2 regions of the Neobacillus sp. BF23-41 genome follow, and region 2 is predicted to be linked to the other one. Evidence: predicted binding sites of a transcription regulator. Region 2 holds the regulator's gene; the other holds the start of a gene.
The links. The regulator LexA, encoded in region 2, represses DNA repair genes until DNA is damaged. The targets are predictions, from matches to a motif close to CGAACATATGTTCG.

Region 1: a site for LexA is predicted at 1,125-1,138, ahead of AB7942_RS00030 (YolD-like family protein). Genes of this name have one in related genera too.

Annotation. Positions count from the first base shown of each region.
Region 1 covers NZ_JBGBPR010000001.1:1,007-8,033, reverse strand. The annotation lists gene AB7942_RS00040 (recombinase family protein) at 1-316, shown strand, start outside; gene AB7942_RS00035 (anti-repressor SinI family protein) at 773-895, opposite strand; gene AB7942_RS00030 (YolD-like family protein) at 1,169-1,513, shown strand; gene AB7942_RS00025 (hypothetical protein) at 1,612-1,788, opposite strand; tRNA gene AB7942_RS00020 (tRNA-Arg) at 2,163-2,236, opposite strand; gene AB7942_RS00015 (YwaF family protein) at 2,301-3,044, opposite strand; gene mutS (DNA mismatch repair protein MutS) at 3,274-5,883, shown strand; gene mutL (DNA mismatch repair endonuclease MutL) at 5,897-7,027, shown strand, end outside.
Region 2 covers NZ_JBGBPR010000040.1:16,197-26,072, forward strand. The annotation lists gene AB7942_RS28165 (YneB family resolvase-like protein) at 1-591, opposite strand, end outside; gene yneA (cell division suppressor protein YneA) at 604-927, opposite strand; gene lexA (transcriptional repressor LexA) at 1,085-1,708, shown strand; gene AB7942_RS28180 (hypothetical protein) at 2,280-2,534, opposite strand; gene glnA (type I glutamate--ammonia ligase) at 2,893-4,227, opposite strand; gene AB7942_RS28190 (MerR family transcriptional regulator) at 4,264-4,665, opposite strand; gene AB7942_RS28195 (methionine gamma-lyase family protein) at 4,790-6,061, opposite strand; gene hflX (GTPase HflX) at 6,076-7,335, opposite strand; gene AB7942_RS28205 (trimeric intracellular cation channel family protein) at 7,533-8,138, shown strand; gene spoVK (stage V sporulation protein K) at 8,193-9,140, opposite strand; gene hfq (RNA chaperone Hfq) at 9,445-9,675, opposite strand; gene miaA (tRNA (adenosine(37)-N6)-dimethylallyltransferase MiaA) at 9,702-9,876, opposite strand, start outside.

The DNA of each region.
Region 1 (7,027 bases), on a different contig from region 2:
TATCAAACACTTAATTGAGCTTAGTGAGAAACTAGAGGAGCTTGGAGTCAATCTGGTGAGCATTTGTGACTCAATCGACACAACAACTCCAGTTGGAAAGGCTATGTTCAATATGATTGGAGTTATCGCAGAACTGGAAGGAACAAAAACTGATCTTGAGAAAGCCAGAGGAAGGATAGAGGTAAATCCAGAAGACCATCCAAGTGCATTGGATTTATACGACTGGGATTGGGAAATTGAAGGTATCACTAAAATGACTGGAGTCAGCGAAGAAGAACTTTATAGTATGCTGAAGGAACGTTCTGAAAAAGGTTAACCAAATTGGTTGACCTTCTTTTTTTGCCTAAGTCATTGGTTCACTGTACACAGCAATTTTTTAAGCTCTGTCCGTAAGTATTTAGCAGCGGAATTATTGAGCTTTTTATGACAGAATGTATACAATTTGTCGAGCAAATGTTCCTTAAGCAAAGTCTATTAATATACACAATCCCTAAGCTGACAATGGTTAGAAAGCACGTTCATGAATAATTCCAGAGTTTACATGTAAATAAAGTTGTTAGCTGCTTTTTTGTCTAAAATCTGACATTTTGTGTACTTCTCATTACACTAAAATGTTCGCAATCACAGTGTACATAAGGGTTCTCTTGACAGTGTGTTGGTCATTTTTTATGTCATATACGACAATAAATAAAAAAGTAAGTGAATAATTGTTTTACGATCGTACTAAACAAATCTAAATTAGATAGCTTAGAAAAAAAAGACCCTTGACGATCTAAGCAGAATGCATTAGGAAATCTCTAATTTTTTCGATAGAAATCCCTATATTTCGGGCTTCCAAAATCAGGTCTATCCATTCACTATCTAGTTCTTTTTCATTAGGTAAATTTGTATCCATCAATCCTCCTGAAATATTTTGATAGCTAAGCTACCATAGTGAAGAACCTTAGGCATGAAGCTTTGAAGCCCAATCTAGATGTTTTCCTTTACTGTATTAAAGCTTTAAAGCTTATAAGAAAATAGTACCATATTTGTTAATTATTAAGAATGAGAAAATTTCGACAATATACGCAATTTTGAATTAATATGCTGAAAAGATTTACAATGGATTTTTTTTATCTACATCCAGAATGTTTGTTCGTGTATGATAATAGCGAAGGAGTTGACCGTAATGACGATAAAAGATCGCGGTTTAATTAAATGGAATGCAGCGTCCTTTATGCCGCAAGTATTCGAGCAGCAGCGCGATATGTTCAAGGATCAAGAACGCCAGCCATGGCCGTTGCTAAGCAAATTCGATACGGAGGAGTTTGACCAGCGGATAGACTACGCGATAGAGTTCAAATTAGCGGTGAGGCTTTTACGGTATATATGGGAGGACGGCTTTACTACGGAGATGACCGGACATATACATCACGTGGATCCTATTACGCATCAGCTACGCATTGAAATTAAAGACGGAGAGTTTGAGCGGGTGGCGTTCGATAGTGTTGTCGGAGTTAAGGTCGTTGATTGATTGCTTTGCGTCACCTTAACCGGTGGCGTTTTTATTTGTACAAAAATTAAAGAAAGCCCTATGTTCAAGGGCCCAATTGTCGTGTAAAGTATCGATAATTAATTCTTAGAGTTTTCCTCAATTTTATGAATATACACGACACCGCTCGTTACAACTGAACCATTTGTTTCACCGCAATGGGGGCAATTAATATTCTCACGCTCTCTGCCTCCAGGGACATTCATTTCCGTAACTTGGAAATAAAACTCTTTTTCACATTTTTTGCAGTTCAACAAAAGACATCCCTCCGTGTACTTTTATTAGTAACTCAAAGTATACATTCGCCAAGTTGTAAGCGTTTTCCTTCTTAATATTATTCATTTGACGGAATTATAGAGGACATTACGAGTATACCTACCGGGGGTATATAATGGAAGGAACACGGTAGCAAGAAGCGCCCGGCGAAGACGACCGTCAATAAACTTACGTTTCATACGGTTTTAGCTCCTTCTGTAATTCAGCCGCAAGTGTCCTTCGTTCACCAGTCTACGTCCTACAGCGTCAAAAAACACGTCCTACAGACTACAAAAAAAAACGCCATGTCACCGCATTGTCACCGTATTGATTGACGGATGACAAACCGCGATACATAGCGCTTTAATAACGATGATGTCCCAGAGAGGATTCGAACCTCCGACCTACAGTTTAGGAAACTGTTGCTCTATCCTACTGAGCTACTGAGACAAATCAAATAGGAACGTTATTTATTATAATTTGTTAATTCTAAAAGGTCAATAAAAAGTTGAGATTATTGAATTGGCAGGTCTCTCGCCACTTCGGTTTTTTTTGCAGTCTTCTCACGGAAAATCAACCAGACGATTATACTAAGCCCAATTAATAGACCTTCTAGCGATAAAATGTACCATGGATAAGGTCCTAAAACATCTAATAAACTCGCACTGTCCGGTTTATGACTTAAGAACATATAATTTCCGTCGACCAGCTTATTGATTATCATAATAATCGGCATTAATACATTCAAAAAGATACATAATTTAAATACAGACCAAATCGTCGGTCGGTATCCCTTTGCCCATGTAAAATAAAGCGGCACCCAGATTTCCATCAAATGTGTATAAAAGAAATGGAAAAACCGAAAATGCGGGAAGTCATAATTTAATGATGGGGTTAATAACGCCTGAGATGCGCCTAATAATGCTGTGAATAATAAAACCTCATAGATTATTTTTTTCTTAGTTAGCAATAAAATGACGGTTAATATCAGACTAATGCTGCACAATTCTAATGGGATAGCGTGACTTACATCCCAACTTCCATTCACAATCATCCAAAAATGATAAGTCAATTCCATAATGATTAGTGAAACAGCGAACCCGATTTCCGTTCTTCTCCATTCAGTAGCCTTCAATTTATCTCTAAACAGGAATAGGCAGACTGAAACTAGGAGTAAGATAGAGATAATAACAAAGTGACTTGCAGAAAACATATCAAAATCAAAGTTTTTGTTACTGCGGCCAAACACTCCATCCATATTACCACCACCCTGTAGACAATATTCAAAACAATTATCAATTGTAAATTAATGCTAGTTTTACTTTAATAATTATATTCTATGGGATTTGCTTTTACTCCTCTTAAGAAATTTTAATTATTTCCTTTTTGATTATGATTAGGTTTTTTCTTCCTAATAAAGTCTTCTCGAATTATGGTATAATAATTTGTCGAAGAAAATCGAAAGACTTTATTTAGTGGAGGTCATTATGGCTGCATATACGCCGATGATACAGCAATACTTAACAGTTAAGGCAGATTACCAAGATGCCTTTTTATTTTTTCGTTTAGGCGATTTTTATGAAATGTTTTTTGACGATGCGATTAGAGCTTCGCAAGAATTAGAAATAACTTTAACGAGCAGACAAGGTGGAAGCGATGACCGGATTCCGATGTGCGGCGTTCCCTACCATGCGGCACCGAACTATATTGAACAACTTATTTCAAAAGGCTATAAAGTGGCCATTTGTGAGCAAGTTGAAGACCCGAAACTGACCAAAGGGATGGTAAAAAGGGAAGTTGTCCAATTGATCACACCGGGAACAGTGATGGAGGGCAAGGGATTAAATGATAAAGAGAATAACTATATTGCCTCGATCACAAGCTTTGATGACCAAACCTATGGTTTTGCCTACAATGATATCTCAACCGGCGAAAGCCGGGTTACGTTATTATCAAATAATTTTGACGAAGTTTTAAATGAGTTAGCCGTATTAAGTGCAAAGGAAGTCGTTGTCTCTAGCAGTTTTGACGCAGAACTACAAAAAAAACTTCGTGAACGCGATGTATTAGCGATTTCGTTTGAAGATAATAGTTCAATAGATATCAATTATTCGCATTTACTTCAAGATTTGAATCAAGAAAAATTAAAGCAATCCATCGCAAGACTTTTTAACTATTTATACCGGTCACAAAAAAGAAGTTTGGACCATCTTCAGCCAGTCACTACCTATCAAATCCATCAATATATGAAAATTGATTACTATTCAAAGCGCAATCTTGAACTTACGGAAACGATTCGTTCCAAAGGAAAGAAAGGTTCATTATTATGGCTCCTGGATGAGACGATGACCGCAATGGGCGGCAGGATGTTAAAACACTGGATCGACCGACCGTTAATCAATCAGAATGAAATTGAATCACGTCAAACCATCGTTGAAGTCCTGATGTCTTATTATTTCGAGCGTCAGGAACTTCGTGAAAAGCTGAAAGAAGTTTACGATTTAGAACGATTAGCGGGAAGAGTAGCCTTTGGCAATATTAATGCCCGTGATTTGGTCCAATTAAAGCGTTCATTAATGCAGGTCCCTTACTTGAAACAAATCCTTGCAGGCATGCAAAATGAAAAGGTGAGCCAAATTGCCGATCTTCTTGACCCGTGTGAAGAGATCACAGATCTATTGGAGCAGTCGATTGTTGAAAATCCACCGCTTTCCTTAAAAGAAGGCAATATGATTCGTGATGGATACAATGCTCAGCTCGATCAATATCGTGATGCCAGCCGGAACGGGAAAACGTGGATTGCCCAACTCGAACGAGAAGAGCGCGAGAAAACCGGTATTAAATCGTTGAAAGTAGGTTATAATCGTGTATTTGGTTACTATATTGAGATTACCCGGGCGAATCTGCATCTTTTAACAGAGGGTCAGTATGAACGGAAGCAAACCTTATCGAATGCAGAACGGTTTATTACTCCAGATTTAAAGGAAAAAGAAGCATTAATTTTACAAGCTGAAGAAAAATGCGGTGAGCTTGAGTATGAATTGTTTACTGAAATTCGCGAAATTGTGAAGGAACAAATCCCACGTCTACAGGCCTTGGCAAAAACGATTAGTGAACTAGATGTCCTGCAGTGTTTTGCTCAAGTAAGTGAAGACCGGCACTATATAAAACCGCAGTTTTCTATGGAAGGCCGGGTGGTTGTAATGGAAGGCCGCCATCCAGTCGTTGAAAAGGTATTAAACGCCCAGGAATATGTTCCAAATGATTGCTACATGGACAGCGAGCGCGAAGTCTTGTTGATCACGGGTCCGAACATGTCAGGGAAAAGTACGTACATGCGCCAAATCGCGTTAATCTCGATATTAGCCCAAATTGGCTGTAATGTTCCGGCCACAGAAGCGATACTGCCGATTTTTGACCAAATATTTACCCGCATCGGTGCCGCTGACGATTTGATCTCAGGACAAAGTACCTTTATGGTTGAAATGTTGGAAGCCAAAAATGCGATTTCAAATGCGACACAAAACAGCTTAATTTTGTTTGATGAAATTGGGCGCGGTACATCTACTTATGATGGAATGGCACTTGCTCAAGCCATCATTGAATATATTCACACCCAGATTGGGGCAAAGACTCTATTCTCCACCCATTATCATGAATTAACGGTTTTAGAGGAAGAACTGGATAAGTTAAAAAACATTCACGTCAGTGCGATTGAACATAATGGAAAAGTTGTTTTCCTTCATAAAATTAAAGAAGGACCGGCTGATAAGAGCTACGGGATTCATGTTGCCCAGCTTGCAGGGCTGCCGTCAGAATTAATCAGCCGTGCCAATGAAATATTAACCGCACTCGAGCAGTCTGATATCCAACCAGACAAGCCAAAAAAAGATGTGGTAAAAGTAGTGGAAGTAGTGGAGGTACAAGAACAACCTGCCCAACTATCTTTCTTTGATGAACCAAAAGAAGTGAAAAAGCAAGATCTCTCTTCGAAGGAGAAAAGAGTCATAGAGAAAATGAAGGAACTTGATATATTGGATTTAACACCACTTCAGGCGATAAACCTGTTGTACGAGCTTCAGAAAAAGTTAAAGTAGGGGGTGAATCCGAATGGGTAAAATTATTCAATTAGATGATGCCTTATCTAATAAAATCGCGGCCGGGGAAGTAGTCGAACGGCCTGCCTCTGTTGTAAAAGAGTTGGTTGAAAATTCGATTGATGCCGGAAGCACCGTGATTGAAATTGAGGTAGAAGAGGCGGGACTCGCCAAAATCCGCATTACTGATAATGGAAATGGCATCGAGGAAGAGGATGTTTTACTCGCCTTTCAACGTCATGCCACATCCAAAATCAAAAATGAAAATGATTTGTTCCGCATCCTGACTCTCGGGTTCCGTGGAGAAGCCCTGCCAAGTGTTGCCTCGGTTTCACGGCTCGAGATGAAGACTTCTACAGGTGAAGGTGCCGGAAATCGATTGGTGATTGAAGGCGGCAAAGTTGAAACGTTTGAAAAAGCATCAAGCAGGCGTGGGACCGATATCTCGATTACTGATTTATTTTTCAACACACCTGCCCGTTTAAAATATATGAAGACGATTCATACAGAGCTTGGAAATATTACGGATGTCGTGAATCGACTGGCCCTTTCTCATCCGGAGGTGGCCTTCCGCCTGATTCACAATGATCGCAAACTGCTGCAAACGAATGGTAATGGGGATGTTCGTCAGGTTCTGGCATCGATCTACGGTATGGGGATCGCCAAGCAGTTAGTTCCAATCACCGGACAATCGTTGGATTATAAAATTAATGGATTTGCTTCGATGCCTGAGGTAACGAGAGCCTCAAGAAACTATATTTCGACAATGATTAATGGACGATTCATTAAAAACTATCCATTAGCCAAGGCAATTCAGGAAGGCTATCATACCTTGCTTCCGATCGGCAGGTTCCCGATTGTGCTCCTTAATATTGAAATGGACCCTTTACTCGTTGATGTCAATGTTCACCCCTCGAAAATGGAGGTCCGCATTAGTAAAGAAGCGGAACTGAATGAGCTTGTCACTTCGATTATAAAAGAAGCGTTTAAATCAAAGATCCTTATCCCGACAGCATATACAGCAGTGAAAAAGGATGTACCGCAGGAAGAACAAACTTCATTGGTTCTGGATGAAGGTACAAGACCGGCAACTGATGAGAAAGAGTTTGAATGGAAACAACCAGTTGCAGCTGCAACTATCCAG
Region 2 (9,876 bases):
AATGTTATAGCCAAAACCTCTAAGTGTAGCAGCTATTTCTGAAAAAATTAATCCATTTTTTCTTAACCGGACAATTTCTCCAATTGGAACTTCAATTTTCTCGCGTCCAGAGGATTCTCCGAGATTTTTTAAGTTTTTTTCTGGTTTATATCCATTCTGGACTGCTCGCTTCATTCCACGTTTGATTTTTGCATTATGTAGTTTTCGTTGGTACTCTTCAACCATACTTACGATGTTCAAAACCATGGAATCCGATTCTGAAAGCTGTAATTCTCCACTATGGGAGATACTATAAAGTTTAATATTTTCTTTTAATATGCAATGCAAGAGTGCAATTTTGGCGTTACCTCTACCGAGTCGTGTTTCATCCTGAATTAAGAGGGCTTGTACCTGCTTATCTCTAATTCGTTCTAATAATTGAAAAATCCCCTCACGATTGAAATCATAACCACTAGCCTTTTCTTTAATTACCCTATCAATCTCAAAGTGATAGGTGTTAGCTAGTTGCGTTAATTCCTCTTCCTGGCGCTTTAACGAAGATTCTTGTGTTTCCTTATTTGTGCTGACACGGCAGTATATAATTGCTTTCATAAAAATTCCTTTCTATTCACCAACGGCGCTTGCAAATTCATTCGTAGATGAGACTTCTTTACTCACCGGAATGATAATTTCTTCACCAGGAAAAATTTGATCATCATCTAATTCATTATGCTTTTTTATCCAAGCAACAAATTCCTTGTTTGATAATGAATGTTGACCCGAGAATTGATCAGAGATTTCCCATAGTGAATCTCCTTCTGTGATTGTAACCTTTAAATAATCCTCTTGCGCGTTCGAATGATGTTGGAATGATAATATGATTGAAAGTGAACAACTTAAAATAATAAGAGTAATAGCATAGGAGTATTTGTTCCATAATTTTTTCATAAATAACACCTCTATAAGAATGTATGTTCGATTTGATATTTTTATTATAAATCGAACGTTTGTTTGTTGTCAACCATATTTTCGAACTTATGTTTGTATAAAAAATGCGAACATGTTATAATAAAGTCAACATTAACCAGGCGAGGTGGATTTTATCATGGCTAAAATATCAAAGAGGCAGCAAGATATCTTAGACTTCATTAAAAGTGAGGTTAAGAGTAAAGGATATCCCCCTTCAGTAAGGGAAATTGGAGAAGCGGTTGGACTCGCATCCAGTTCTACTGTTCACGGACATCTAGCAAGATTGGAAAGCAAAGGACTTATTAGACGGGATCCTACAAAACCAAGAGCAATTGAAATATTAGAAGCAGATGTTGCTGCACATATACCAAGAAATACAGTTGTCAATGTTCCAGTGGTTGGGAAAGTAACGGCAGGACTCCCAATTACAGCGATTGAAAATGTGGAAGAGTATTTTCCGCTTCCAGAAAGTCTTGCACCTGCAGATGAACAAGTTTTCATGTTAGAAATCATGGGTGAGAGTATGATAGAAGCTGGGATTCTAGACGGGGATTATGTAATTGTGAAACAGCAGCCAACCGCTAATAACGGGGATATTGTTGTGGCAATGACCGAGGAAGATGAAGCCACCTGTAAAAGATTTTTCAAGGAAAAAGATTACATACGCCTGCAGCCGGAAAATTCTACAATGGACCCTATTATATTAAGGAATGTTTCGATTTTAGGTAAAGTTATTGGGGTTTACAGACATATTCATTAAGTTTAAGAGAGTTGGCATACACGTGCCGACTCTTTTTTTGTTGTGCTAATCAACTTCAAGCTGAAGAAATTACAGAAGCCGGGATTGAGTGGGGCTACGTGACCGTTCTAGAAGAACCTCTACGAGGTGGGGCACGTAGAGACTGTACGTGACCTTTCCGGAAGAATTCCTACGAGGTGGGGCACCTAGAGTCGGCCTACGACACCTTACCGGAAAAATTCCTACGAGTTGGGGCACGTAGAGGGGTCCTACGTGACCGTTCCAGAAGAATCTCTGCGAGTTGGGACACGTAGAGGCGGTCTACGTGACCGTTCCAGAAGAATTCCTACGAGTTGGGGCACGTAGAGGCGGCCTACGTGACCGTTCCAGAACAATTTCACAGAGTTGGGTCACGTAGAGACGGCCTACGTGACCGGTTCCAGAAGAATCTCTGCGAGTTGGGGCACGTAGAGACGGTCTACGTGACCGTTCCAAAGAAATAGCAATGAGGTCGTTTCCTGTTGTCTCTATGACAGAAGAGCTGCATTATTCAAACTAAAAAGGAGCAGCCATACGCCGCTCCTTTATCTTCCTATTTCGCTATTCTTGCTTGTATTTCAGATAGTTTCACCTTAAAAAGCACTTTATATACTTTCGTGTCCCCTTCATTAAAACTGGAATGTGTAACATACGTTCCTTTAAAGGTCTTGCGCTGTTCATCAAATAGAAAGCATTCCTGACCTTTTGTTCCTGATTCTATCAAACATAAAATAAGATCAGGCTTCTTATACGTCTTTTCTCGTAGTATTTCTTGGGTTAGAGCATTACAAATTTGCAGTTTATACAATTTAGAGCACCTCCCAAATGTTTACAACTTAAGCATATATTATTTAGGATTAAGTAAACCGTAAAAATTGTGAATTTTTAAAGAACATCAAGCACTTCTTCCTTTCTATTCTATTCCTATTAAATTTATTTAGAATGATCGAGGATGCTTAATTGGAAAAGAGCCATCGAAGGTATTGACGACCGAAGTTGTTGAGAAAGAGCAATTCGGGTCGTCAATCGGGCTTATTGGCTACCGTAATTGTTTTAATGGAACAAACCAGGTAGTCAATGGGATAGCATTTCTCACTGAGAGAATCTTAGCAAAGAAGCGCGACATAGAAAAACCCTGACGCTAGGCGCCAGGGCTTTAGATGATATTAATACATGCTCATATATTGATCGCGTTCCCATTGGTGAACGACTGTGCGGAACATATCCCACTCGATTTCTTTTGCTTCAACAAAGTGTTCCATAATGTGCTCGCCAAGACCTGACACAATTACTTCGTCAGATTTTAGTTGATCTAATGCTTGAGCTAATGTTGCAGGAAGATCGACGATACCTTCTTCGATTCTCTCTTCTTTACTCATTACATAGATGTTTCTGTCAACTGGTGCCGGCGGAGTTAACTTGTTTTTAATTCCGTCTAAGCCGGCCTTAAGAAGAACAGCCATTGCAAGGTATGGATTAGCAGATGGATCTACACTTCTTACTTCCACACGTGTACTTAATCCACGAGAAGCAGGAATACGAATTAATGGTGAACGGTTTCTAGCTGACCAAGCCACATAGCATGGTGCTTCATAGCCAGGAACAAGACGCTTATATGAGTTTACAGTTGGGTTTGTTACCGCTGTAAAGGCTGGAGCATGCTTTAGAATTCCAGCGATAAATTGACGAGCATTATCACTCATTTCTAGATCACCAGATGGTTCGTAGAATGAATTAACTCCATTCTTAAACAATGAAAGATTCATGTGCATTCCAGATCCATTGACACCATACAATGGTTTTGGCATGAATGTTGCGTGCAAACCATGTTTACGTGCAATTGTTTTTACAACTAGCTTGAAAGTTTGAATTTGGTCACAAGCTGTTAGTGCATCTGCATATTTAAAGTCGATTTCATGCTGACCTGGTGCAACTTCATGGTGGGAAGCTTCGATTTCAAAGCCCATTTCTTCTAATTCAAGCACGATATCACGGCGGCAGTTTTCGCCAAGATCGATAGGGGCTAAATCAAAATATCCGCCTTTGTCGTTTAGGTCTAATGATGGTTCGCCTTGTTCGTCTAATTTAAATAAGAAGAATTCTGGCTCAGGCCCTAGGTTAAAGCTAGTGAATCCAAGGTCTTCCATTTCTTTTAATACTCTTCTTAAGTTATTACGAGGATCACCTTCAAATGGTTTTCCTTCTGGAGTATAAATATCACAGATTAAGCGGGCAACTTTCCCTTTTTCTGCTGTCCAAGGGAATACAACCCATGTGTTAAGGTCAGGATATAGTAACATATCAGATTCTTCAATACGTACAAAACCTTCAATTGAAGAACCGTCAAACATCATTTTGTTATCAAGTGCTTTTTCTAATTGGCTAATTGGAATCTCCACGTTTTTGATAGTTCCAAGGATGTCTGTGAATTGCAAACGAATAAATTTCACGTTTTCTTCGACCGCTAATCTTTTAATATCTTCTCTTGAATACTTTGCCATTTTCTTACCCCCTATTTTTTAAAAGAAACTTCCACATTAATGAAAGAATCTTGACATATCTCCTTGACGTAAAGAGGATCGATTGTTTCGACCTAAATGCATCATTTCGTTGCGTAGCAACTTTCTAAGCTGTTCATCTGTTAATTCGCGCTTAGTCTTTTCTGTTTGTTGCTCAAGAATGTTTGATTGTTGCTCTTTTACTAGGAACAATTGTTTAATGCCTGCCATATTGACACCTTGATCAATTAAATCCTTAATTTCTAGAAGCCTATCAATATCATTTAAACAATATAGCCGTCTATTCCCCTCGGTTCTTGCTGGAGAAATCAATTGGTGTTCTTCGTAGTAACGAATTTGCCTGGCTGTAAGTTCCGTTAGTTGCATGACTGTTCCGATTGGAAACAGTGGCATGGAACGGCGAATTTCCTTTCCACTCATCTAATTCCTCCTCCCCTCGGGTTATTTATAATACTATTATATTTCGTGTTAGAAAAGTTGTCAATGATATGTTAGGTTTTCTTACATTAAAATTTTTAAAATAATTGGACACTTAGCTGTTCTCCTAAAATAATTCGATTAATCCTTTATCCGTTAATTGGTCTATGGCTAGACAAACAGCCATCTTTACATGTGCATAGGTTAATCCACCTTGTACATAGGCAACATATGGTGGTCTAATCGGTCCATCTGCGGTGAGTTCAATGCTCGCACCCTGAATAAAAGTACCTGCTGCCATAATCACATCGTCCTCATACCCTGGCATATAGCTGGCATGGGGTGTGACATAAGAATTAATCGGTGATGCAAATTGAATGGCTTGACAAAAAGCAATCATTTTATCTCGGTCATCAAACTGGACAGACTGAATTAAGTCCGTCCTTTTAGCATTCCATTTCGGAGAAGAATTCATGCCTAATTTCTCCAACATCGCTGCTGTGAAAACGGCCCCTTTTAATGCCTGGCCAACCACATGGGGGGCAAGAAAAAAACCTTGATACATTTCTTGAAGACTATAGAGGGACGCTCCTGCTTCGGCTCCTATCCCTGGTGAAGTCATTCGATATGAACATGCCTCCACCCACTGTTTTTTACCAACAATATAGCCGCCAGTCTTCACAATCCCGCCGCCTGGATTTTTGATAAGTGACCCTGCGATTAAGTCCGCACCAACATGACAAGGCTCAGTCTCCTCAACAAATTCCCCATAGCAATTATCTACAAATACGATCACATCTTGTTTAATTTCTTTGACAAACCTGATCATTTCTGCAATTTCTTCAACCGTAAATGATGGTCTTGTCGCATAGCCCTTGGAACGCTGAATGCCAATCATTTTTGTATTCGGTTTTATTTTCTTTGAGACAGCCTCCCAATCAATTCCACCTTGATTCGTCAGAGATACACTATCATAGGAAATTCCAAATTCCTTTAATGAGCCAACCCCGTTCCCACGAAGTCCAACAATTTCTTCAAGCGTATCATAGGGTTTGCCCGTTATATATAGAAGTTCATCCCCAGGTCGAAGAACGCCAAATAGGGCAATGGAAATGGCATGTGTGCCCGAGATTATTTGCGGACGAACAAGTCCTGCTTCTCCCCCAAAGACGTCTGCATAGACCATTTCAAGTGTATCCCTGCCATGATCGTCATAGCCATAGCCGGTCGACGGATTAAAATGTGAATCACTCACTCTTTTGTTTTGAAAGCTTTTTAATACCCGAAATTGATTTGTTTCGATTCTATTGTCTATTTCTTTATGTACTTTAGCGATTTGTTGTTCAACTTCCTCAACCATCGGCTGAAGCTTTTCCCCATTTTTTAACTGTTGAAACATGTTGTGACTCCTATCTATATTGTGAATTTCTTTAATTGTCCTGTAATTTGATGATCCTGAAGTGTATATCCTTTGCATCGATAGAATTGATCTTCTTCATCAAATACAAGTTCTCTTAATATTGTCTCATTTTTTAATAAAGAAAGCAGCTTTCCTTCAGTGGACGGAATCTGAACTTCGTAAGAATCCATCATTTCCATAACTACCTTCTCCATTTGCTGCTTCAAGGCTTGACGGTCCTCTGCATCAAATGCGCTAATAAACGCGGTCGGTGTATCAGCGGTTGGGACAAAATCTGAATGCTGTATATCTTTTTTATTATAAACTGTTATTTGCGGGATATCTTTAACTTCCAAGTCTTCAAGCAGCTTTTTAACTGTTTTTTCGTGATGGAAATAATCTGGGTTGGACATATCGACCACATGAAGAAGCAAATCAGCTTCCTTTACTTCCTCAAGCGTCGATCGAAATGCAGCAATAAGTGTTGTCGGTAAATCTTGTATAAACCCAACCGTATCGGTAATCAAGGCTAGGAAACCACTGGGTAAAATCAATTTTCGTGTCATTGGATCTAGTGTTGCAAACAATTGATTTTCTTCGTACGATTCTGCTTCGGATAAACGATTGAAAAGACTGGATTTACCGGCATTAGTATAACCGACAATCGCGACCTGAAAGGTTTTATTTTTCTTTCTTCTTTCTCTGTATCGATCCCTGTGCTGAACGATGACGGAAAGTTGGGTTTTAATTTCATCGATTCTACGACGGATATGCCGGCGGTCTGATTCTAACTTTGTTTCACCAGGTCCTCTTGTTCCTATCCCAGCACCCAAACGGGATAATGCAATTCCCTGACCCGCAAGACGAGGAAGCATGTATTGCAATTGGGCAAGTTCTACCTGTAATTTACCTTCTTTGGAGCGAGCCCTTTGTGCAAAAATGTCTAAAATGAGCTGGGTTCTGTCGATGATACGGGCATTTAGGTCCGTAGAGAGATTTCTTTTTTGACTTGGTGAAAGCTCGTCATTAAAAATGACTATATCTGCCTCAAGTTCATCCACCAGGACATTAAGTTCCTCCACTTTCCCTTTACCTATATAGGTAGCTGGGTGGCGCCGGTCCCTTTTTTGAACGACTGACATCAATACTTCACCCTGAGCGGTTTCTGTTAGTGCTCCTAACTCCTCCATTGAATAATGAAAGCGCAAATCAGTATCCCCATTGGTCTGACAGCCAACGAGGATCGCCTTCTCTTTCGTGTCTTTTTGTTCCATAAGGCATCGTTCCTTCCGTAATCTTCTATCTCCCATCATAACAAAAAAAGGTTGTATACTCTAATTTGCCCAACATTAGAAAAAACTTATTGTAATTTCCCCACATCTTGATATAATCTTACTGTTTTCTAATAACATTTTTATTACTATTTTCATAGTGTTAAATAAAATTAAGATTTCAAGGAGAATTCGGATAGATGACATGGGAAGTTTTAAGTATGATTGGAACAATCGCCTTCGCCGTTAGTGGGGCCATTGTTGCCATGGAAGAGGAATATGATATTTTTGGCGTATACATTTTAGGTATTGTCACCGCTTTTGGCGGTGGGGCGATTCGAAACCTATTAATCGGTGTACCTGTATCAGCACTTTGGGAACAAGGGTTATTTTTTCAAATTGCCTTATTATCCATAACTGCTGTGTTTTTATTTCCAAGCAACCTTTTAAAACACTGGCAAAAATGGGGGAACCTATTTGATGCGATTGGCCTTTCAGCCTTTGCCATCCAAGGTGCTCTTTACGCCGTTAAAATGAATCACCCGCTTAGTGCTGTTATTGTTGCAGCGGTGCTAACCGGAATCGGCGGCGGGATTATTCGTGATTTATTGGCAGGTAGAAAACCAATCGTCTTACGATCGGAAATCTATGCAATATGGGCGATATTGACAGGCCTTTTTATCGGACTTAAGATCGTGACGGATTCTTGGGAATTGTATTCTCTCTTTTTCATTGTGACGGTTTTACGCGTCCTTTCCTATACCTTTGATTGGAAGCTGCCGATACGTAAATTTGAGGCCAATTAATATCTAATCCAAATAGAAACGGCAGATTGCTTAGAATCTGCCGTTTTTTTGTCTCTAATCTTCTTCAAACACAAGATCATTACTTCTAATTGTCATTAATTCATGCCTGTCATAACTATTTAACATGAGCAGCCTCATGGCCTGGGCGCGGATCGATTTTTCAATGATATTTCGTACATACCTTCCATTTGAAAAACTATTTGGACTTAATACCGCTTTAACCCATATTAAATGTTCTTTTAACTTCTTTTCCGCCTCATGGCTAAACGTGTATTCTCTTTCGATTAACATCCTTGCCGAAATTTCCATTAGTTGATTTATATTGTAGTCAGGAAAATCAATAACTAATGGAAAGCGTGAATGGAGCCCAGGATTAAGTGTCAAGAAATACTCCATTTCACGGGAGTAACCAGCAAGGATAAGAATAAACTCATGCTGCTTATCTTCCATATGCTTAACCAGTGTATCGATTGCTTCTTTGCCGAAATCCTTCTCACCGCCGCGCCCCAATGAGTAAGCCTCATCGATGAACAAAATTCCCCCTTGGGCCTTCTTGATTAAATCCCTTGTCTTCTGTGCTGTATGACCAATATACTCCCCCACGAGGTCTGCACGTTCAGCCTCAATTAGGTGTCCTTTTGTTAAAACGCTCATTTTTTGAAATAACTTACCTATTAATCTAGCGACTGTCGTTTTACCTGTTCCAGGATTTCCTTTAAACATCATATGGAGGGCTTGTTTTCTTGCTTTCAAACCCATTTCCTCACGTTTTTTATTCACGTAAATCCATGCATAAATTTCCTTTATCATCTTTTTCATTTCTTCCATGCCAACAAGAGCCCCTAACTCCTCTTCAATTTCCTTTAGAGCCGAATGCTCAGGTGGAATGTCCTTTGGAACCACCTGAAAGTCAGGTAACTCTTTTGTCATCGTTTTCCCTATTTGTGAATTGAGAACTACTCTTATTTGGCCGTTACTTTTCATTCTGATGGGTTGGTCCAAAGCTTTCACCTCTCATTTTTACCAACAGTTTATATGATGAGTTTTTATGGCCACTCAGAATTTACATTCTGAACTGATTATTTGTACAAAGGAATGCATAATCCTTCATTTTATATGTATTCAAACTCCCTGAATTTCATTAAAAAAGTTTTTTTAAATAAATAGCTATGTTAAATTGGCATGCTGATTTCCGCTTCAGGCGCTTCGATTTCCGCTCCAATCACATGGTGCCCCAATATCAACAATGAGCTTTAACAGAGCAATATAAATAAAAAAAGCCCAATGTTGGGCTTCTAAAAATGACTTATTGGTTATCCAGTTCAAGCTGCACGTTTCTTTGCGGTGCAAAAGTTGAAATTGCATGCTTATATACTAATTGTTGCTTTCCTTCTGATTCAAAAAGAACTGTAAAATTATCAAAGCCCTTAATTTGGCCTCTTAATTGAAAACCGTTAAGTAAAAAGACGGTAACATGTATGTTATCTTTGCGGCACTGGTTTAAAAATTGGTCCTGAATATTGATTGTTGTTTTCATTTGTATTTCCTCCTCTTTTATCTCTACTAATATGTATTCGATTTTACTTTAAGCTTTCCTTCAACACAACGTGAAATTTCCGTTATTTTTTTTGAGGTGTCCTCTACATTGGTCATATCAAACCATGATACCTCCATTTTGTTCCGAAACCAAGTTAATTGCCTTTTTGCGTATCTTCTTGAATTTTGTTTTAAATTCTCT